4 regions of the Salinicoccus sp. RF5 genome follow, and region 4 is predicted to be linked to each of the others. Evidence: riboswitches for the same ligand, from Rfam matches in the RefSeq annotation. Region 4 holds a riboswitch; each other region holds the start of a gene.
What was found. Region 4 has a riboswitch for S-adenosylmethionine ahead of LLU09_RS08330 (LLM class flavin-dependent oxidoreductase). Riboswitches for the same ligand answer to the same signal wherever they lie in the genome.
Positions count from the first base shown of each region.

Region 1: another riboswitch for S-adenosylmethionine. It lies ahead of LLU09_RS00135 (5-methyltetrahydropteroyltriglutamate--homocysteine S-methyltransferase); the one in region 4 lies ahead of LLU09_RS08330 (LLM class flavin-dependent oxidoreductase).
Region 2: another riboswitch for S-adenosylmethionine. It lies ahead of LLU09_RS11715 (O-acetylhomoserine aminocarboxypropyltransferase/cysteine synthase family protein); the one in region 4 lies ahead of LLU09_RS08330 (LLM class flavin-dependent oxidoreductase).
Region 3: another riboswitch for S-adenosylmethionine. It lies ahead of LLU09_RS05985 (methionine ABC transporter ATP-binding protein); the one in region 4 lies ahead of LLU09_RS08330 (LLM class flavin-dependent oxidoreductase).

Region 1 is NZ_JAJGRC010000001.1:2,118-7,922, reverse strand. Features, by position in the region: gene LLU09_RS00155 (DUF6176 family protein) at 1-86, opposite strand, end outside; gene LLU09_RS00150 (HD domain-containing protein) at 61-711, opposite strand; gene LLU09_RS00145 (YceI family protein) at 1,028-1,558, opposite strand; gene LLU09_RS00140 (YgaP family membrane protein) at 1,877-2,125, shown strand; SAM riboswitch class I at 2,191-2,287, shown strand; gene LLU09_RS00135 (5-methyltetrahydropteroyltriglutamate--homocysteine S-methyltransferase) at 2,373-3,473, shown strand; gene LLU09_RS00130 (alpha/beta hydrolase family protein) at 3,507-5,204, opposite strand; gene LLU09_RS00125 (sporulation protein Cse60) at 5,336-5,485, shown strand; tRNA gene LLU09_RS00120 (tRNA-Leu) at 5,738-5,805, opposite strand, start outside.
Region 2 is NZ_JAJGRC010000004.1:169,594-175,398, reverse strand. Features, by position in the region: gene LLU09_RS11730 (YkvI family membrane protein) at 1-706, opposite strand, end outside; gene LLU09_RS11725 (alpha/beta hydrolase) at 837-1,580, opposite strand; gene LLU09_RS11720 (hypothetical protein) at 1,577-1,843, opposite strand; SAM riboswitch class I at 1,932-2,028, shown strand; gene LLU09_RS11715 (O-acetylhomoserine aminocarboxypropyltransferase/cysteine synthase family protein) at 2,096-3,373, shown strand; gene LLU09_RS11710 (homoserine O-succinyltransferase) at 3,374-4,288, shown strand; gene LLU09_RS11705 (chorismate mutase) at 4,315-4,608, opposite strand; gene aroF (3-deoxy-7-phosphoheptulonate synthase) at 4,632-5,669, opposite strand.
Region 3 is NZ_JAJGRC010000001.1:1,152,287-1,158,091, reverse strand. Features, by position in the region: gene aroD (type I 3-dehydroquinate dehydratase) at 133-876, shown strand; gene LLU09_RS06010 (thioredoxin family protein) at 916-1,233, opposite strand; gene LLU09_RS06005 (Spx/MgsR family RNA polymerase-binding regulatory protein) at 1,379-1,741, shown strand; gene gcvH (glycine cleavage system protein GcvH) at 1,804-2,184, shown strand; gene LLU09_RS05995 (toprim domain-containing protein) at 2,246-2,653, shown strand; gene LLU09_RS05990 (thioredoxin family protein) at 2,604-2,924, shown strand; SAM riboswitch class I at 2,962-3,060, shown strand; gene LLU09_RS05985 (methionine ABC transporter ATP-binding protein) at 3,163-4,182, shown strand; gene LLU09_RS05980 (methionine ABC transporter permease) at 4,179-4,871, shown strand; gene LLU09_RS05975 (MetQ/NlpA family ABC transporter substrate-binding protein) at 4,912-5,796, shown strand.
Region 4 is NZ_JAJGRC010000002.1:281,792-287,596, forward strand. Features, by position in the region: gene LLU09_RS08315 (ABC transporter ATP-binding protein) at 1-81, shown strand, start outside; gene LLU09_RS08320 (ABC transporter permease) at 78-848, shown strand; gene LLU09_RS08325 (catalase) at 1,060-2,718, opposite strand; SAM riboswitch class I at 2,974-3,074, shown strand; gene LLU09_RS08330 (LLM class flavin-dependent oxidoreductase) at 3,158-4,537, shown strand; gene LLU09_RS08335 (sodium:solute symporter family transporter) at 4,558-5,805, shown strand, end outside.

The DNA.
Region 1 (5,805 bases), on a different contig from region 4:
TTGAATTTGGTCAGTTCTACTCTCACATGTCTTCCCCCTGTCATTGCTTTGATCGGCAGGTCACCGCCTGCCTTCCCATTCTTCATAAAACTGCTCCAGATACACTTCCATGAACTGATGGCGCGCTTCCGCCACATTTTTGGCAGCATCCGTATGCATCAGATCCTTCAGCCTGAGCAGCTTTTCATAGAAATGGTTGATCATGGTATTGTCTTCCTTGCTGTATAGTTCGAAAGTCAGTTCCTCGCGTGCAGTCCGGTCCGGGTCATAGAGCGCGTGCCGCTTATTCCCCCCATATATGAAAGTGCGTGCAATACCGACTGCACCGAGTGCATCAAGACGGTCGGCGTCCTGCACGATCGCATCCTCCACGGTAGCGACTTCGACGGTATTGTTCCCGCCCTTGTAGGAAACCGCCTGCATGGCGTGGATGATGCGTTCGATCACATCTGCCCCGACTCCGCGCGCTTCGAGGAATGTCTTTATCACTTCAATCTGTGCATATTCATCATCAGTCAGCTTATAGTCGATCATGTCATGGAAAAGGGCTGCGACCTCTATGATGAATCGGTCTCCCCCCTCTTCTGCCTGGAGCATGCGTGCGTTATTATATACACGCATGACGTGCCAATAGTCATGTCCCGTACTGTCCGAATCGTGGAATTCATATACCCGTGCCTTTGCGTCTTCGATGATGCTGTGGTGATCCATAATCCATACTCCTTTTAAATTTCATGCTGGAACCTGCACTGGTTCATTCACCGGCTATTATATCATGATTGCGGTGTCCGGTTGTTCCATAAAAAAACGGGATCCATGCCAAAAGCATCGTCTCCCGTTTTGATATGCATCAGCCATATTACGATAATGGGAAGCATGGTTCATCTTCTTTATATATTCCAATAAATTATAGCAATGCCTCTATTTTTAATAAACTACACTATAGACCTCCGCACTATGAAAAACCGGTCTGGAGCCAATAGTTGGCTTCAGACCGGTCTGCAAGAAATATCTTCATCTTCTATGCCTATTCACTTTTTTCGGAGAACTGGAGCTCCAGCTGTGCCTTTACATCCTTGCTCACCAGTACACCGCCTGTTTCCAGCTGCTGGTTCCATGTCAGTCCGAATGCTTCACGGTTGATCGTGAACTCGGTTTCGAAGCCGTGGACTTCCTGTCCCCAGGGGTTTGTCCCCTTGCCATTGTACTGGAGGTCGATTGTCATTTCCTTCGTGATGCCGTTCATCGTCGTCTCACCTGTCACCGATACAGTATCCCCGGACTTATTGACATTACTCGATTTGAACGTGATTTTCGGATTCTTTTCCACATTGAAGAAATCCTCTGATTTCAAATGTGCGTCCCGGTCTTCATTTTTGGTGCTTATGCTGTTTACATCTATTTCTGCATGGACTTCAGCGTCCTCGAAAGTTTCGAGACTATTCGTTTTTACTTCAAAATGAAAATCTTCGAAGTGCCCCTTCACCTTTGATACCATCATGTGCTTTACCTGGAATCCCACTTCAGAGTGGGCTGGATCTGTTACGAACGTTGTCATCGTCAAAAACCTCCAATAATTATTATCTCTAATTCAAGATAATTATATTTTACATCACTTACTTACTTTAAGCAAGTTAATTATTAAATATATATAAATGATGAGGATTTGTTTCGTTTCATCTTCTATGGGAAATAATGAAGTAATTGCAAATATGGTCAGAGGAGGAACTTCAATGGCAATAGTTGCGGCAACGACGGAAGGGTCCATAACCATACACCGGAACATATCAATAGGGAGATACAGGATGACATTCAGCGCAGCATCGATCATTATCGGGCAAAAGACGAAAAGGATATCAGAGAACGTATTGATGCATTGGAGAGGGAGTGGAACACTGAACGGGTCCTGGAGGCGAACGCCAGCACCCTGGTCATCATCGGCAGCATATTGGGTGCCTCCGTCAGCAGAAAGTGGAATCTGCTTCCCGGAATCGTCGGTTCGTTCCTGCTCCAGCATGCAATCCAGGGGTGGTGCCCGTCCCTATCAGTAATACGCCGTCTCGGCATCAGGACGCCGGGGGAAATAAACCAGGAGAAAAATGCGCTTGAAGACCTCCTCGAATGACATCAAGAGTACACTTGACAGAAAATTCTTTATACTTTAAAGTATTATTTAATATAATAATCGAACTCTTATCGAGAGAGGCGGAGGGACTGGCCCAACGAAACCTCAGCAGCGGACCCCAGGTACCGTGCTAATTCCAGGAGCACTGCTCGAAGATGAGATGAATGGATGATGATCATCCCCAATTTATCCACTTCGGACAATTGGGGATTTTATTATATTAATATTATTGGAAAGAGGGATCAGCATGACGAAAACGGCAGTCGAAGCACCATTCAGGGCGGATCACGTGGGGAGCCTGCTGCGGCCCGACAGCATACATAGGGCGCGCAAGGACCATCAGGAGGATAGAATCTCCTATGAACAGCTGAGGGAGATCGAGACCGAAGAGATCAGGAAAGTGGTCGACAAGCAGATTGAAGTGGGCCTCAAGGCGGTCACCGACGGCGAATTCAGAAGGCGCTTCTGGCATACCGATTTCCTTGAACACCTGGATGGCGTGGAAGGCTACGTCCCAGATACCGGGTTCCAGTTCGACGGCATCGAGACCGAGCGGTATGATGTACGCGTTACAGGGAAAATCGCATTCAATAAAGAGCACCCGCATATAAAGGACTTCATCGAATTCAAGGAGATCGTCGGCGACCGGGCGGTGCCTAAACAGACGATTCCAAGCCCGAACCAGATGTTCAATGCCGGCATCCGGAACCAGGATATATATCCCGATGTCGAAACATATGCCAAGGATGTCATCAAGGCCTATCAGGATACGGTACAGGCGTTCTATGATGCAGGGTGCCGCTACCTCCAGTTCGATGATGTATACATTGCGGGGCTCAATGCGCCGGAGATTCCATTCAATGACAGCGGCTATGACAGGGAATCCCTGATTCATCTGGCACTGAGGGTGCTCAACGGCGTACTCGAACAGAAACCTGAGGACATGGTCATCACCACACATCTCTGCCGCGGGAACTACAGGTCGAAATGGGCATTCGAGGGCAGCTACGCCAAAATCGCCCCCGTGCTCTTTGCCAAGGAGAAGGTTGACGGATTCTTCCTCGAATATGACGATGACCGTTCCGGAGACTTCGAACCGCTCTCCTACATTCCTAAAGAAGGTCCGCGGGTTGTCCTTGGACTGTTCACCTCAAAGCATGGTGAGCTCGAGGATGAAGATGTGATCAGGGAACGGGTTGCGGAAGCATCGAAATATGTTTCCAAAGATCAGCTCTGTCTGAGTCCCCAATGCGGCTTCGCCTCTACACACCACGGCAATGAACTTACTGAAGAAGCCCAGTGGAAGAAACTTGAATATATCGTATCGCTTGCAGAGAAACTTCTGTAAGAATAGAAATAAGGCCCCGTTGAGGCCTTATTTTTATGGATGCTGTAATGTCCGGTTGAAGAATTCGAGTATCTTACTGTTCATGTCATCGATGTTCTCCTGATGCATGTAGGTATGCCCTTCATTTTCATATGCCGTGAACCCGACATACTGTCCGTTCTCCTTCATCGCCTCCACCATCTGGACCGATTCGCTGTATGGGACACGGGCGTCATGGTGGCTGTGGAAGACCATCAGCGGCACCGATATATCCTTACTTCTCGAGAGGGGCGAGATGTCGTCCAGAAACGCACCTGATTCTTCTATCGAGCCGTATTCTGCAGCACGCAGCGCCCTTCTCCACGGCGGTGTATGTTCGAGGAAGGTCCTGAGGTGCGAGATGCCGACGATATCTACTGCAGAGGCCCAAAATTCGGGATGATGGGTAACCAGAAGAAGCGTCATCAGCCCGCCATAGCTCCTGCCCATCACCGAGATGCGGGAGTCTTCAGCCCTTCCATCCTCCACCAGATGACGCCTCAGTTCGATAACATCCTTCATCGCATCCAGGCGCTTCTCCTTGTCATCAGCTTCAAGATAGCTGCGTCCATAGCCTTTGCTGCCCCTGATATTCGGCACAACGACCTGGTAACCTGCCCTGTTCAGCTGGTAATAGAGCGCATTGAATTCCGGCCTGGCCTGCGATTCCGGACCTCCATGTATATGGATGACAGTCTTCTTCCCTTCCTGGTCCGTCTCATATATGAAATATGGCACTTCCAGATCGTCGAATGAATGATAGGATGATAAGCGCCACGAAACTTCCGACACCTGATCAGTGTTTCCGAGCACAGTTTCCATCTCACCGGTTTCAAGTGAATGCCGGCATATTCGATGCGGCTGGTCGACCGAGGAATGGATCAGGAACAGCTCCCGCCCTTCTCCGTAGGCCAAAGAATGCACGACGCCATCGCCTATGACCCCCAGTTTCTCGGTCGACGATGTTTCAAGATCCATCCGATAGAGTACGGATTGTCCATTCTCATTGCACGAAAGAATCGCTTCCGTCTTGTCTACGGATACTTTGAAATGTTCAACGTCCCATTCGAATGCAGTGAGCCGCCGATGACTGTCCTCTTCCACGTTGATTTCATGGACGTTCATATATCCATCATGCATGTCGCTGAGGCACAGGCACCTGTCTTCATGGAACTTGAAGGCGGAGAATCGGGCTTCGGGTAACGGCACATCCTCCATTTCATCCTTATCCATATCATAGATCATCAGCGCTTCATCAATGTTATTCACATCTTTCGACAGCAGCAGTCTGTCCGCAGGGAGTTCGGAAATGAAATGGACTGGTCCCCCAAAAGTTCGAAGCACTCTGACAGATCCTTTGGCATGGACAAGGCAAAGGTCAAAATTGGAGGATTCATGGTGGTTGCGGACCATGGTATATATGTTCTGATCATCATCATATTCCCCATAATGGTGGAAGTAGTCGGGATCTTCAATCAGCGTCCCGATCCCCTCCCCGTCCATCATGTGGAACTGGTTCCGCTCGTTTCCATGGTAGTCCACTGCGATTGTAATCTGTCCGTCTTCAAGCCAATAGTTCTTGACGTTCTGTTCGAGCCTGGTGAGCTGCATTTTCCTGCCTGTTGACGGATTGAACTTCCACAGCTGGTGCATGCCGCTTTCACTGCTTATGAAATATAATACCTTCTCTTCCCTACTGTATTTCAGATTCATATATTTGGTGAATGTCCCCATCATGTTTCCCCTTTATCTATGACTTTCATCCCATTCTACTATATTAAATGACTTTTCTGTCAACTTTGGGTGTTAATGGGGACAAATACGAATGAAGGGAGCTTCCAATTATGAAAGTCAAGACACTGAGTGCGATGACGGAAAAAGGTCTCGAAAAGAAAGTGAATGGATTCCTCGATGAAAATCAAGAACTGGAGATCCTCGACATCAAATTCTCCTATGGCAGTTCATACGCTGTCCTGGTAATCTACAGGGACTAAAAGAAGCCCTGCACTTCAATTTCCTGAAGTGCAGAGCTTCTCTATTTTGATAATAACGGTAAAGGAAATATTATCTCCTCTGGAGTATTTCTTTTACCAGAACTGCAACGTTCTTCGTCTTGTCGTTGTTACTCGTACTATCTCCTCCTTGTATTGTTAAGACGCAAAAAAGCAGCCAGATGAAATGATTCATTCTGACTGCCTTCGGGCAATTATTAAACATATCATTTATATTGTTTTGGAAACAAGTTATACCACCGGTCGGGATCGAACCGACACTCCCGCAATGGGAACTGGATTTTGAGTCCAGCGCGTCTGCC
Region 2 (5,805 bases), on a different contig from region 4:
GGGCCAACAGGCCATTATTAATGAGGAACATGAGCAGAATGATGATGATGCTCCCTATCATGCCGCCCCAGCCAGCTACTTTCCTTGAACTTGAATCAGAACCCATCATCGTAAGGAAGCTGAAGGCTACCGCAATCGTAAAGCCGCTATATGTAATGGCATCCCACCACCACGGCCCGAACGTCGTTTCAGAAGGTTGGGCATGTTGATCCACTTCACCAAGTGATACAGCTGGACTCAGGAAATTGACGACAGCAATGATCACCACAAGTGCAAGCAAGTACGGCGTGATGGCTCCGAGAGCCAGGACAATCCGGTTGAAGCCCATATTCAATGTGATATAGACGCCGATAATCAGTATGAGCGACCCGATCCATGGTGCTACACCAAAACTTTCATAGAAGGTCGAGCCTGCGCCGGCAAACATGATGACGGCTACTCCATACAGGAAGAACGCAAGCACAATGTCGATGATCCGTCCGAATATATTCCCGAACATGTTCAGGAGGGAATCCACATGGGACTCCGCCTTGATGTCGAAACCGACATCCGCTGTCCATTTACCAGTAAAAAGTATCAAAAGACCTGACAATAATATCGCAAAGATGCTCACTGCACCATTATTTGTGAAAAACTGGAGTATCTCCTGTCCGGTGGAGAACCCCGCTCCAACTACTACACCTGTATAGGCAAAGCCTATCTTCAAGGCTTGTCTGAAATTCTGCAATTTGACCACTCCGAATTATCTTAATATTTTAAAAACAATAACTTCATATTAAACTTATTGAAGAAGGTTGGCAAATGAAGAAAGACCTTCTCCCATCATTTTATCTTCGTCACTGCCAGTCGAGCGAATCGAAGAACTTCCGGGTATCCTCAAAAAGCGCTTGCTGATCTCCGCCCCTCGTCATCAGGTGGCCGGTGTCCGCATAGGACTGCAATGTCTTTTCATTATGGCTAATGCCATCATATATATGTTTCGCACTGTCCATGTATGCTTCCGCATCCTTCCCTCCATACTTGACTGCTGCCGGAACACCAATATCTCCAAGATTCCCATGTACTTCGTCGATCAGCTTCCGGAAGTCATCCAGACTTTCCATCGGATTGTCCTTGTAGTACTGGACCCTCTCCATGATCTTTTCATCATCTTCTCCAGTAAACTTCAGGAAGTTCTTCGTATAGTTCAGGACTCTTCTGTTTATATCCCCAACATCTCTGCCCTGGGGCACAGACATGGCCACAATGCCATTGATGCTGTCGAGTTCCTCGGCTGCCCTGAGGGCGAGCACACCGCCCAGGGAAACACCGCCGACTGCTATGCTTTCATGCCCTTGATCCTTGAGCTGATCATATCCATCCAATACATTTTTCCACCAATCTTCAGGGCTGCTCTGTACAAGTGCCTCCGGTCCCATGCCATGTCCCTCGAAGCTTGGTACATGGACGGTATATTCGTGCTGCTCAAGGTGCTGGGCCAACGGCTTCATGTCCCTGACCGTTCCGGTGAAGGAATGGAGCAGCATGACTGCCCTGGGGCCACTTCCATAGTTCAACGCTTCAGGCTTTACGATTTTCATGATTTATCCTCCTTCTGGATATCTGGTGTCCGATGATATATGTATTCCGCTTCATCCTCATCGAGCCTATAGTCCTTCTTCATCATTGTAATTATCTCCTCTTTCGTCTTCCCCGCCCCATGCGCTTTTGAAACCCGGCTATACAATTCTTCAATGTAATTATGTTCAGACATGCTTTTTTTGGTCCTGTCCAATTGATGACGGCTCAAAACGAAAAGCACAAGAGCTATGACCATCAGAATGATGACCAGGAAATCGATCATATCCTCTCCTCCTCTCCATTATTTAAATTTTTAAAAGTGTTTGACAAATTGTCCTCCATTATAGTAACATAGTCTCTAATCAAATATTTGCTTATCCAGAGTGGTGGAGGGATTGGCCCTGCGAAGCCCGGCAACCTTTTAAGTAAGGTGCTAAATCCAACAGGTACGTTCCTGAAAGATGAGTGACTCGAGAGTCTCCCTTAATCTTTGGGCAGGCTCTTTTTTATAATATATTACTGGAGGAATGAAACAATGACAGAGAATCATCGCTTCGAAACTAAACAGCTTCATGCCGGACAAGAAGTGGACCCTACCACAAATTCACGCGCGCTTCCCATCTATCAGACGACTTCCTATGTATTCGACGATACTAAGCATGCTGCAGAACTATTCGGCCTGCAAGATGTAGGCAACATCTATACCCGTATCATGAATCCAACGACTGCCGCTTTGGAGACGCGTGTTGCAGAACTCGAAGGTGGAGTTGCCGGCCTTGGCGTTGCATCCGGCATGGCTGCCATTACATACGCCATACAGGTTATAGCAAACGCCGGAGATCACATCGTCTCCTCCGCCAGCCTGTATGGGGGAACTCACACACTGTTCACCCATACATTCAAAAAGTTCGGTATCGAGACCAGTCTTGTCGATGCGAAAGATCCTGAGAACGTTTCACGTGAAATCAAGGAAAACACTAAAGCGATCTTTGTAGAGACCATCGGCAATCCGGAAGGCAACGTGGAAGATTTGGAGGCATTAGCGAAAATCGCAGAGGATAATGGTATACCACTTATCGTGGATAACACATTCGCCACTCCGTACCTCTGCCGTCCAATCGAGCACGGCGCACACGTAGTCGTCCATTCGGCCACAAAATTCCTTGGCGGCCATGGCACTTCCATCGGGGGCGTAATCGTTGATGGCGGAAACTTCAACTGGGATAACGGAAAATTCCCTGGACTGACGGAGCCGGATGCGTCCTATCATGACCTTGTCTTCACTGATGCGTTCGGACCTGCTGCCTATGCATTCAAGATCCGTACTACCCTGCTCAGGGATACCGGAGCTGCACTTTCTCCATTCAATGCATTCCTGCTCACACAAGGAATCGAAACATTGTCACTCCGGATGGAAAGGCACGTGGAGAATGCAAAGGCCGTTGCAGAATTCCTGGAAAACCACGATAAAGTGGAATGGGTCGACTATGCTGGCCTCGAATCCAGCGAGTATCATGAGCTCCAGAAGAAATACCTGCCGAAAGGTGCTTCTTCCATATTTACATTCGGTGTCAAAGGCGGATATGAAGCCGGAAAGACGTTCATAGAATCCCTCGAACTCTTCTCACTGCTTGCGAATGTCGGGGATGCCAAGTCACTCGTCATCCATCCCGCTTCCACCACCCATTCCCAGCTTAAGGAAGATGAGCAGTTGGCAGGGGGGGTAAGACCGGAAATGATCCGTCTGTCTGTCGGATTGGAGCATGTGGATGACATCATAGACGATCTAAAAAAAGGTCTGGATGCGATTTAGATGCCTATAAAAATCATTGAAGGCCTCCCGGTACGGGAGCGCCTCCATAAAGAAAATGTATATACAATAGAAGCGACCCGTGCGCATACACAGGATATACGTCCGCTGCGTATGTTGATTTTGAACCTGATGCCTAAAAAAGAGGAAACGGAACTTCATCTTTTGCGCCTTCTGGGCAATACACCGTTGCAGATAGATATCGATTTTATGTATATGACCACACACCACAGCAAAAATACGCCGACCAGCCACCTTCAGAAGTACTACCACAACTTGGACGAAGTGCGCAATCGGCGTTATGATGGCATGATCGTCACAGGTGCACCAGTGGAGAAGCTCGATTTTGATCAAGTCGATTACATCGAAGAACTGCGTGACATCATCGAGTGGTCAAGAACCCACGTCTTCTCCAGGTTCTTCATCTGTTGGGGCGCCCAATTCGCCTTGAACCACTACTTTGGCATACAGAAATCAATTTTGCCCACCAAGTTGTTCGGCGTCTTCGACTATAATAACCTGATGCCGACCCATCCCCTTCTCAGAGGGTTTGATGATGTGTATCAGGTGCCCCAGTCACGTCACACCCAGGTAGATATGGATGCGATAGATGGCACTGAGGAATTGAAAGTCCTCACCTCACATCCGCAATTCGGCCCGGACATCCTGAGTACAGAGGATCAGCGGGATCTGTTCATATTTGGCCATCTGGAATATGAAAGGGATACACTAAAGAATGAATATGACCGCGATCTGGCCAGCGGCCGTGAGATTGCCATCCCACACAACTACTTCCCTGAAGACAATCCGACGGCGGCTCCAATATTCAGCTGGAAAAGCCATGGCCATCTCCTTTTCAGCAACTGGATCAACGAAACTTATCAGAATACCTACTATGACCTGACAGAATTAAAATAGCCTGCGATAGGATCGCAGGCTATTTTTTATAGTTTATGGGAGAGTGGGTAATTCTTCAGGTTTTCATGTTGCCGCTTTCTGGAGAGTGCCATGAGGTGGCTGAAAAATGAAGCGGCATAAACCTCCAAGCTCTGATCCTGTAATCTTCCTACATTTTTACAAATGACCTGCTCTTCCCGCGCTTCATCAAATACGGGAATGTCATTTTCCATCTTGTATTCTGCAATACGGCCTGCAACTTCCATTCTTGCTTCAAATATCGCAATCAGTTCTGCATCCAGCTCGTCGATTCTACGCCTCAATTTTTCATGTTCATTCATGGTCATCCCTCCTTAACCTGGATTTATTGCTGGACGATCTGCTTTCCTGTCGCTGTCTTCTTTTCTATCTCAAGCAGCATATCGATCGTCTGCATCAGTTCTGCAAACTCATCAGGAGTCAGGCACTGCTGTCCATCACTCCATGCATTTTCAGGGTCTTCGTGTACTTCTATCTGGAGGCCGTTCGCTCCAGACATTACTGCCGCTTTGGCCATGGACGGGATGATGTGCCTAACACCTGCTGCGTGACTTGGATCGATGACTATAGGCAGGTGGGACTCCTTCTGGATGACCGGTACAGCTTGAAGATCGAGTGTATTGCGGGTGGCAGTCTCGAAAGTGCGGACGCCCCTTTCACAGAAGATGACGTTGTCATTGCCCCCGGCCATGACGTATTCTGCAGACATCAACCATTCTTTCATCGTTGCAGACATGCCACGCTTGAGAAGTACCGGTTTATCCGTTTCACCGATTGCTTTGAGCAGATCGAAGTTCTGCATGTTACGGGCGCCCACCTGGATGACATCGACAGATTCGACGAATTCATCGAGGTAGTCTGTAGACATCAGCTCGGATACGATTGGAAGACCTGTTTCTTCCTTTACTACATTAAGGATGCGCAGCCCCTCGAGACCGAGCCCCTGGAAAGCGTATGGAGATGTTCTTGGCTTGAAAGCACCGCCGCGGAAAGTGTTTGCACCTGCGGCTTTAAGCTTCTTGCCGAGCGCCACCATATCGTCCTCGTTTTCAACAGAACATGGCCCTGCACATACCAGGAAGTTTTCTGCGCCTACTTTGACACCATCGATGTCAATCACACTATCGTCCTCGTGGAACTGCCTGTTCGCCTTTTTGTAGGGTGCCTGGATGCGGTGTACGCCATCCACTATCTTGTATTTCGCGAAATCGTTCTCAGTCACTCTTGAAGTATCACCGATCAACCCGATCACAGTCCGGTTCTTGCCATCCGAACGGTTCACCCCGAAACCAGCTGCTTCTATATTATTGACCAGCTCCTGAATCTCCTTCTCTTTTGAACCATGCGCAACATGAATTATCATAATAAAGACCTCCCAATAGAATTTGTATAAATAAAACCGCCACTCATTGTATAAATAAGTGACGGTGGAATTTGATAAAATGATATACCTGAACCCTAGCCACTTATTTATATAAATGGCTAGACATCACAAAATG
Region 3 (5,805 bases), on a different contig from region 4:
TTATGGTTGTCCCCATTGGATTAAGGGAATAAACAATATAGGAATTTTACATATATTCCATCCGGGTGATTGAATTTTCTTTAAACTTTCTATAATGTATATAAATAAAAAGAGATTGCGAGAGGGGTCCATATGAATATTAAAGGTGTAGAAATTGGAGCAGGGCAACCGAAGGTAGTGGTTTCTTTTACGAACCATTCCAAAGAGACGATCGATGAAGAAATCGAGTCGGCGCTATCCCACAAGGGGATATTCGACATCGTTGAAATCAGGAGTGATGCATTCGACGCATTGAGTCATGAAGAACACATCAACCTGGTCAACCACATCGTCGACGAAATGAAGGACTACCCGATCATCTATACGTACCGTACGCTGAATGAAGGGGGGAAAGGGCAGAAGACAGCGGCGGAGTACGAATCCCTGCTCGATGCTGTACTTGAACAGTGCAGCGTCGACATCATCGACATCGAATTCTTCAAATATGAGGATATCGTGGATAACCTTGTCCAGAAGGCGAAGGAGAAGGGTGTCGGCGTCATTCTGAGCCAGCATGACTTCAAGGATACCCCGCACTTTGATGAGATGATGGCGACATATATGAATATGTATGAACGGGGCGGAGACATACTGAAGCTTGCCTACAAGCCCTCAGATGGACGGGATGTGCTCAGTGTACTCAGCGCCGTCCATGACGCACGGGAAAAGTTCAACTGCCAGATAGTCGGGATTGCGATGGGCGAGATGGGCAGGATCACACGTCTTGCAGGCGGTGTATTCGGTTCCTGCCTGACATACGGGTATATATCCCATAAGGCGGCACCGGGGCAGATTCATGCCGAGGTCCTCAAGGAGAACTTGAAGATATTCGAATAGGCATAAGAAAAGCGTCCAACTTTGGACGCTTTTCTTGTGCTATATGCTTTTCTGAAGGAAATCCTTGACCGATTCGGGGGACTTCGCATCTGCAGAGTGGAGATGCGCGAGCTTCTCCCCATTTTGGAAGACGAGCAGGCTCGGGATGCCCATGACATCATTTTCATCTGCGGCTTCCGGCACTTCGTCACGGTTCAGTTCATACCAGTCGATGTGGCTGTATTCCTCAAGAATCGGATCGATGAACATGTTCATGCGTGTGCAGTCCGGGCACCAGTCGGCGAAGAACTTGATGACGATCTTGTCATCGCCCTGTATTTTCTTCCTGTAGTCGTCGTATTGTCTGATTGCTTCCATTATCTATCAGTGCTCCTTTAACAGTGTGATTGCCACCCATTTTACCATCTTTCAGGCCGAATATGAAACGGACAATCCGGTTCCGCTTGCAATGGGTGTTTATTTGCAAGTATATTATGTGTAGAAAACCTTCTGGAGGTAATGGATGATTACATTATATGAATACCCGAAATGCACGACTTGCCGTAAAGGGAAGAAGTTCCTGCAGGAAAATGATGTCGCTTTCGAGAGCATCGATATGGTGAAGCAGCCGCCGGCAGCCGCCACACTGGCCGAGATGGTGGATCGCTCGGGGAAGGATGTAGATGAATTCTTCAACAAGCGCGGCAAAAGATTCAAGGAACTGGAACTCAAGGAACGCCTGGATGAAATGACTAAAGAGGAGAAGCTCGAACTGCTTTCTACAGATGGCATGCTGATCAGACGTCCCCTCCTTTATGACGGCTCAGGTGTCACTCTTGGCTTCAAAGAGGACGAATACAAACAATTTATGAACGCTGAGAATTAGGCTTGCCTAAATAGTGCGAACTATGAGATTATATATGTGTATAAGAAAAGGAGGTTTTTGTCGTGGCAACACCAAAAGAATATAAGTATTCAGAAGATCATGAATGGATCAAATTTGAAGATGGCAAAGCGACTATCGGCATCACAGAATTCGCTCAATCCGAGCTCGGTGATATCGTATTCGTGGAGCTGCCTGCTGAAGGCGATGAAATCACTACCGGAGAATCATTCGGCAGTGTAGAATCCGTAAAGACGGTATCAGAGCTGTATGCACCGCTCAGCGGTACGGTAGTGGAAATCAATGAAGAGCTTGAGGATAGCCCTGAGCTTGTCAACGAATCTCCGTATGAAGAAGCATGGATGATCGTCATTGAACTGTCTGACGAATCACAGCTTGATAAACTGATGGATGCAGATGCCTACGATGAAATGGTGGATGCATAGAACCTGAAACTCTGGACTCTGTCTGGAGTTTTTTTAAAATATCATACCAGGGGTGATGGCAGTGTATTTTTCCGATAAAGTGCTCATTGTCGAAGGAAAGACGGATAAGCGGCGTATCGAAGAAGTATTGATAGAACCTGTACAGATCATATGCACCCATGGTACAATGGGAATCTCAAAATTGGATGAGATTCTCGATGAGCTGAATGGCTCCGACATCTATATCCTCTCCGATGCGGATAAAGAAGGCAGAAACATCAGGAAATGGTTCAAAAAACATCTGAGTGAAAGTACTCATATATATATTGATCCGAAGTTCGGTGAAGTGGGCCGCTGCCCACGTGACTACCTGGCAAACCTCCTTATGAGACACGATTTCTACGTAGATACAAGTCTGATCATGAAAGGTAAGTTCGGCAATGATGAAAGAATCAAGGACAATCGATATTACGAGCCGTATTCAATCTGAGGAAACATTCATACTCTATGGATATGCACCGATATGCGCCAACTGCCAGATTGCAGAACGCATGCTCGATATCGTTTCTGAGACGAAGGGGTTCTCCTATACTTCGATAGATCTGAATTATCATAAGGATCTTATTGAGGCCTACGAGGTCAGATCGGCACCTGCACTGCTGTTGTTCAGGGATGGCAGGCTCGTCCGTGAAGTTTACGCCTTCCAGTCCGTGCTCCATCTGTCGGAAGTCTTCGATGACTTCCTTGTTGACGGACAGTGATGCGGATGATAATATTATTGACAATCTAATAATACAACTCTTATCCAGAGTGGTGGAGGGAAGTGCCCGACGAAACCACGGCAACCGTCTTTATGACAAGGTGCCAATTCACTGATCAATCGATCGAAGATGAGAGGCTTATGGATAAAACCGGTGCCTGCTCAACTTTTGAGCAGGCTCTTTGTTTATCACGAGGAAAATGTTCGACTTTTCCAATATATAGGTCAGGGTGAAACATATGATTGATATAAAGAAGGCAACGAAAATATTCAAGACGAAGAACAATACAATCCAGGCTGTGGATGATGTCAATCTCCATATCAGGGAAGGGGAGATATTCGGTGTCATCGGCTATTCAGGTGCAGGGAAATCCACACTGATCAGGATGCTGAATGGCCTGGAACAGCCCTCTTCAGGGGAAGTGGTGATCGGTGACGATATCATCAGTGCCATGGGCCGGGCGGACCTGCTCAAGAAACGGCAGAAGGTCTCAATGATCTTCCAGCACTTCAACCTGCTCTGGTCCCGGACGGTAGCCGAGAACATCAGCTTCCCATTGGAGATAGCCGGCATACCGAAGAAGGAGCGTGCGCGCCGTGTAGCCGAGCTCGTGGATCTCGTCGGTCTCACGGGGCGCGAAGACAACTACCCAAGCCAGCTCTCCGGTGGTCAGAAGCAGCGGGTCGGCATTGCACGGGCACTCTCCAACAGGCCGGAAGTGCTTCTGTGTGATGAAGCGACGAGTGCGCTTGATCCCGAAACGACCGACGAGGTGCTCGATCTGCTGGTGAAGATACGTGATGAGATGGACCTCACCATCGTCCTCATCACCCATGAGATGCATGTCATCCGCAAAATATGCGATCGTGCGGCAGTGATGGAGAACGGTCGCGTCGTGGAGACGGGGCCGGTGATCAAACTGTTCCAGAACCCCGAGCACGGTGTGACGAAACGCTTCGTCAAGGACGACATCAACGATGAGGAGACGGCATTGTCATTCGAGGAGGTCAGGGAGATGTTCCCGACATCGAAGATACTCAAGCTCGGCTTCGTCGGTTCCCAGTCGAAAGCACCGATCGTCTCTCAGGTCGTCAAGAAGTATAACCTTGACCTGAACATCCTCTCGGGGAACATAAAGCGGACGAACAATGAATCATACGGCCACCTCTATGTTGCGATCGAAATTGATGACGCCGACCTTGAGGGCTTGAGGCAGGAACTGGCTGAACATGCTGTAACAGTGGAGGTGGAAGGATGAGCGAGTTCATCAATGCCTTCGCCGAAATGTTCTCATTCGAAAATGTCAAATGGGATGATGTACTGACGGCGACGAATGAAACCCTCTACATGACCGTCATCTCCACCGTATTCACATTCATATTCGGACTGGTCCTCGGCATCATCCTGTTCCTGTCGTCGAAAAGCGAACATGCAGCCAGCGCGCCCGTCTACGGCGTCACTGCATTCCTCGTCAATCTGTTCCGTGCGATACCATTCATCATACTGATCATCCTCCTCATCCCATTCACGAAAGTGCTGATGGGCACCATCATGGGGTCACAGGGGGCGCTGCCGGCACTGATCATCGGGGCGTCACCCTTCTATGCACGCCTGGTCGAGATAGGGCTTAAAGAGATTGATAAAGGTGTCATTGAAGCAGCTGAATCCATGGGCGCCAATACATGGACGATCATCTGGAAGGTGCTGCTTCCGGAATCTCTGCCGGCACTCATCTCAGGTATCACCGTCACCGCAATCATGCTTGTCGGATCCACAGCAATCGCCGGCGTCATCGGTGCAGGCGGCCTCGGCAACCTTGCATACATGGTAGGATTCACAAGAAACCAGAGTGATGTCACCCTGGTCGCAACTGTAGTAATACTGGTTATCGTCTTCATCATCCAGATTCTGGGTGACTTGACTGCGAAAGCGGTCGATAAGCGGTAATCTTCAATATAAAAATCAATCAGGAAAGAGGGAAAATGTAATGAAGAAGATTTTCTTGTTGCTCACCATTTCTATTTTTGCAGCTCTATTGGTCGCATGCGGCAACGGCGGATCGGAAGAGGCCGTCACCGACGACAGTGAAGAAAGCGAAGAAACAGCGGAGAACGCTGAAAATGAAGAGACTGAAGAAGCGGGGGGCACGATATCCATCGCAGCCTCTCCAGCGCCACATGCTGAAATCCTTGAAGAAGCGGCAACGGTTCTTGAGGAAGAGGGTATAGAACTCGATATTTCCATCGTCAATGACTACACGACGCCAAACCGTCTGCTGGCGGATGAGGAAGTGGATGCAAACTACTTCCAGCATACGCCATACCTGGAAACGGAAAAGGAATCCCATGACTATGACATCACAAGTGCGGGAAATGTACATATCGAGCCGATGGCCGTATATTCCCAGGACTACGACTCCCTTGAAGACCTGCCTGATGGATCGACGATCCTCGTGTCCAACAACCCCGCTGAAGAAGGGCGTTTCCTTTCATTTTTCGTAAATGCAGGACTGGTTGAAATCGAAGATGGCATCGACATTGAAGATGCGACTTTCGATGACATCACATCAAATGAAAAGAATTTTGAATTCGATAACCAGACTGCTCCGGAGCTGCTTGTCAGCATGTATGAAAATAATGAGGCGCCTGCTGTCATCATCAACTCCAACTTCGCACTGGACGGCGGACTGAGCCCGACGGAGGATTCCATCGTCGTTGAGGATGGCAACTCCCCTTACGCCAACCTTGTGGCAGTCCGCACCGGCGATGAAGAGCGCGAAGATATCCAGAAACTCATGGAAGTGCTCCAGGGTGAAGAAATCAAGCAGTTCATCGAAGAGAATTATGAAGGTGCAGTCATTCCAACAGAATAATGCAGGGCC
Region 4 (5,805 bases):
CATGCGCATGGAGTATATCCGGAAAAGATCGTGAAAGAACGGAAATCCCTTGAGGATGTGTACCTGGAGGTGACCACATGAGCCAGATGGTGCCGCTTTTCAAAAAGGAACTCATCGAATCGTGGCGCAACTTCAAGTTTGCGGCGATCGTCATCGTATTTGCGATCATCGGGATACTCAGTCCGTTCACGGCGCTCATATTGCCTGATATACTTGGCATAGTCATGGACGACTCCGGCGTTACGGTCGAGATTCCTGAATCTACGTCACTGGATTCCTACATGCAGTTCTTCAGCAATATGAACCAGATGGGACTGGTGATCTTCGTCATCGTATTCGGCAGCATCCTCACGCATGAGTTCACCCGCAATACGCTGGTGAATCTGGTGACCAAGGGGCTGAAGCGGACGTATGTGATTGTGGTCAAAGCTTCATTCCTCATGCTCGTGTGGACTGTGGGATATGTCATCAGTGCACTGGTGGCCTATGCTTACACGATCTACTACTGGGATGAGCCGGTGGACCATCTCGTGCTGGCATTCAGTATGACGTGGTTATACGGTCTGTTCATCATCAGCCTCATCCTGCTTGCTTCAACCCTCTTCACGAACAGCTTCATCGCAGTGCTGTTCAGTGTCGTCGCAGTCGTCATCGTGATGCTGATGGCGGGGATCCATCCGGATATCGCAGAATACCTGCCGCAATATCTGATCGGGAATAATGTAGGCCTGCTTGCCGGAGAAATCGATCCGGAGGATGTGCTGTGGCCAACGGTCATCACTGCAGTGCTGAGCCTGGTGTTCATACTTTTGGCCGTCATCAGGTTCAAAAAGGTGCCGATGACCTGATATTTCCTGGGAAATGTGCGGGAGGAGATATCTATTTCTCCACCATATGTATTTTCCAGCACTGCCCCCATACAGCCGGATTGAAACCACAACATTCCAAACATAAAAAGGACGAACGCCCACCATCCATTACAGGATGGTCAAGGGCCGTTCGTCCTTTTCTCGTGTGCCGGGGTTTTTGTTCCGGCACTGTCTATTCAATTGATCCATGCTAGTACGGATCGGATTCGTGTCCTTTATCGACTGCGTCTTCAGCAGCCTGCTGCTGGGCGGCAGTGCCCTTGCCATATCTGGATTTCTCTCCAGCTTCACGGCCGGGCATTTCGGTGTCGTCGCCCATCTCCTGCATTTCCTTCACCTTTGCTTCGATGCCTTCCTTGACGCGGCGTCCGTATTCTTCGTCCGCCTGCGTGAAGTGGTGGACCATGGCCTCCTGTATGCGCTCGTCACACTGTGAGAGTACATTGGAGAGGTTCTTGATCAGTTCGTCGCGTTCCCAGTCCTCGAAGCCACGGTACGTCTCACCGGCCTGGCCGTAGTTGTTCGGACGGTCGATCGGCTTCGTCATCGCCGCAGCGTTGTATGTCGGCTGATGCTGTGGTGCCTCTTCAGGCGCCTCCTCGAGACCGCCGGTCATGGATGGTTCATAGTTGATGCTCGGATCCCTGCTGCCTTCGCTCGGATCACGATGGTCGAGCTGTCCGCGGTGCTGGTTTGTGCGTACGTTGGTCTTCGGCCTGTTGACAGGCACCTGCAGATAGTTGGCACCGACACGGTAGCGCTGCGTATCGGAGTAGGAGAATGTACGGCCGATCAGCATCTTGTCGTCGGAGAAATCCATGCCGTCGACGAGTACACCGGTACCGAATGACGCCTGTTCGATCTGGGCGTGGAAGTCCGTCGGATTTTCATTAAGCACCATGCGTCCGACCGGCTTCCAAGGGAACTTGTCCTCAGGCCAGAGTTTCGTATCATCGAGTGGATCGAAGTCCAGTTCTTCATGATAGTCATCCTCCATAATCTGAACGAACAGTTCCCATTCAGGATAGTTGCCGCGTTCGATCGCGGTGTAGAGGTCCTGTGTCGCATGGGCGACATTCTGGGACTGGATATCGTGCGCTTCTTCCTGTGTCAGGTTGCGGATGCCCTGTTTCGGCTCCCAGTGGTATTTGACGAGGACCGCTTCCCCTTTGTCATTCACCCACTTGTACGTGTTGACGCCGGAACCCTGCATATGCCGGTAGGAGGCAGGGATGCCCCAGGGCGAGAACAGGAATGTGATCATGTGCGTCGCTTCCGGAGAACGGGAGACGAAATCGAACATCCGTGTCGGATCGGGCACATTGGATACAGGATCTGCCTTGAAGGCGTGGATCATATCCGGGAACTTCATGGCATCACGGATGAAGAAGATCTTCAGATTGTTGCCGACGAGGTCCCAGTTGCCGTCCTCCGTATACATTTTTACAGCGAAGCCCCGTGGATCCCGTTCCGTTTCCGGAGAGTCCTTGGCACCTGCGACAGTGGAGAAGCGTACCATGAGCGGCGTCTTCTTGCCTTCGCCGGAAAATACTTTGGCGCGTGTGTACTTTTCCACCGGTTCATCACCGACTTTGCCGTATGTTTCAAAGTAGCCGAATGCACCGGTGCCTCGTGCGTGCACTACGCGTTCCGGCACTTCTTCCCGGTCGAAGTGCGACATCTTTTCAAGGAAATGGTAGTTCTCCATCGTCGCCGGCCCCCGGTCGCCGATGGTGCGCAAGTTCTGGTTATCTGTGACGGGCCGGCCCTGCCGGGTCGTCAGCGTATCGCGTTCCGCCTCTTTTTCTCGTGGAATCTCATTTTCTTTCTGATAGTTCTTATCTGCCAAAACCAAAACCTCCTATAATATAGTTCTTGACCAATTACGGAAAGATGATGCTTGGGAAATATCAATCAGAACAGTCCGCAGTTTATACTGCTCCCAATTTGTACATCTACAATTATAGTAACGTAATATTCTGAAATCAAATCATAGGCATGGAATATCTATTGAATATAATTCCTACTAAAAAAATAAGGTTTAGTGTTGACTTTGATTCAGGCATGGGATATATTAGTCAACATAACTTAATAATTCAGAAAATTCTTATCCAGAGAGGTGGAGGGACTGGCCCTTTGAAGCCTCGGCAACAGACCGTATGTGAACTGTGCCAATTCCAGTAGCGATTTGCTAGAAGATGAGAAGAGAGTTCTATTTTATAAATAAAGCCCCTCTTCTTATCTACAAGAAGCAGGGGCTTTTCAATATCAAAAACGGAGGTATGTACATGTCAAAAAAACAGATTCATCTCAACGGTTTCATCCAAAATTCGCCATCACCGCATTCTACAGGACTCTGGAAGCATGAAAAGGACCAGGGGACTCGCCACAACCGCCTGGACTATTGGACCGGTACAGCAAAGACTCTGGAACGCGGTAAATTCGATGCGCTCTTCATTGCGGATGTTCTCGGCACATACAGCGTCTACGGCAACAGCCATGATGCAGCGGCGAAGCATGCCGTACAGCTTCCCGCCCATGACCCGACACTTGTGATTCCTGCCATGGCGGCCGTCACGAAGCACCTCGGGTTCGCACCGACGATTTCGACTACATACGCACAACCCTATTCATTGGCCCGCCAGCTGTCGACGCTGGATCATCTGACGGAAGGGCGGGTCGCATGGAATGTCGTGACTTCATACCTTGAGAGCGAGGCGGTGAATATGGGGCTTGAACAGCGTCTGCCGAAGGAGATGCGCTATAACCGGGCAGATGAGTTCCTCGAAGTCGTGTACAAGCTCTGGGAGGACAGCTGGGAGGCGGATGCCGTCCAACATGATAGGGAGAAGGATACTTTTGCCGATCCGGATAAGGTGCACATGATCAACCACCGCGGTGAATTCTTCAATGTGCCCGGACCCCACCTTGTGGAACCTTCACCCCAGAGGACGCCAGTGCTCTTCCAGGCGGGTGCATCGCCAAAGGGACGCGACTTTGCAGCGAAGCATGCAGAAGCGGTCTTCACGAAGAACCATTCGCTCGAGGCGCTGGCGGCCTACGTGAAGGATATCAGGGAGCGTACGGTGGCCCAGGGCAGGAATGCAGATGACGTCAAAGTGTTTCCGATGATCCTGCCGATCATCGGGGAGACCGAGGCGGCAGCCTACGAGAAGTATGAAGCACTCCAGGACAGTGTGAGCTATGAAGGCACGGCATCCCTCCTGTCCGGCCATACGGGCATCGACTTCTCTCAGTATGATCCGGACCAGTATATCGAAGACATTGAGACGGAAGCGGTGCAGGGGAACCTCGACATGTATACGAAGGATCCGAACCGCAAATGGACATTGCGGGAAGCAATCAAGAACCACGGACTCGGCAATGGGACGGTGAAGTTCATCGGTACGCCGGCACAGATTGCGGACCGGATTGAAGAGTGGGCCATAGAGGGCGATGCGGATGGCTTCAACATCGCCCAGACCTATTCGCCGGGCACGTTCGAGGAGTTCGTCGACCTTGTCGTCCCTGAACTGCAGGCGCGCGGCATCTACCGCACGGAATATGAAGGGGAGACGCTCAGGGAGAACATGTTCGGAAAAGGAAGGAAACATCTTGCAGACAATCATCCCGCAAAGAGGCCAAGCCTTGCCGGGCAGTGGCACTAGGGTAGGGAAAGGAGACACATATGGAACAGATAACTTTATATACTTGGATCGGCTTTTCGGCATTCCTTCTGCTGATGCTTGCGGTCGGCTATCTGAGTTCAAGAAAAATGAAGACCATCGGTGATTTTGCGACAGGCGGCGGCAAGCTTGGTCCATATGTACTGGGCTTCTCCTTCGCCGCAACGTATTTGAGTGCAGCAACCTTCCTCGGGTATCCGGGGTGGTCCCATGAATGGGGGCTGTCCAACCTCTGGCTGTTCCTGGCTATCATTGCAGGCGGGCCGGTTGGTGTCCTTATGGTGGCCAAGAAGGTGCGTAAGCTGAATACGAAGCAGAAGTCCCTTTCCCTGCCGGACTGGCTTGGGGATTTCTATAAAAGCGACATCCTGCGGGTGGGGACGGCCCTCATCCTGCTGTTCAACATATTCTACATCGCCGCACAGTTCGTTGCAGGTGCACGGATATTCGAGTATCTGCTCGGCATGTCCTACACGACCGGCCTCATACTCATTGCGGTCATCGTCGTCGTCTATGTATTCGCAGGCGGTGCACTGGCCGACATATATACAGATGCCATCCAGGCTGTGCTGATGGCGGTCACTGCCATCGTCATATTCATCTCGGGCATCGTCATATTCTGGCGCGGGAGCATCGCGGATACATTTTCCGGCATTTCAGGCAACCTTGCTTCACAGAATGAAAATCTCGTGAAGGTATTCAATCCCGAATCCCTACACTTCTATTCCTTTGGGGCCGTATTCGGCGCCATCGCCATCCAGTGGGCGTTCGCTTCCGCTCCGCACCTGTTCAACAAGGTGCTCGGACTGAAGCATGAGAAGGATCTCGGCAAGATGATCGCGACCTACGTCGTCGTCGCTTCCCTATGTGTGCTTGTCCTCTTCGGCGGCCTATACAGCCGGGCGGCACTCGGCGATTCGGTCGCTGCAGCGGACCTGGCGCTCGTCGACTACATCATCTGGGCGTTCCCTGCCATATTCGTCGCATTTTTCGGCGTCGTCATCCTGGCTGCTGCGATGTCCACGACAGACGGCATCTTCGTATCCATTTCGACGGTGTTCGCCAACGATATCTTCCTGAAGTTCCTGGTGAAGCGCAAGATCGTCAAAGTGAGCGACGAAAAAGCACAGCGCATCGCCTTCCAGATCAGCCGCATGACGGTGCCGGTCATCGGTCTGCTGGCATTGCTCATCGTCCTCCGGCCGCCTGAATATATGGGTGACATCATGTGGATCGGCATCTCCGGCATC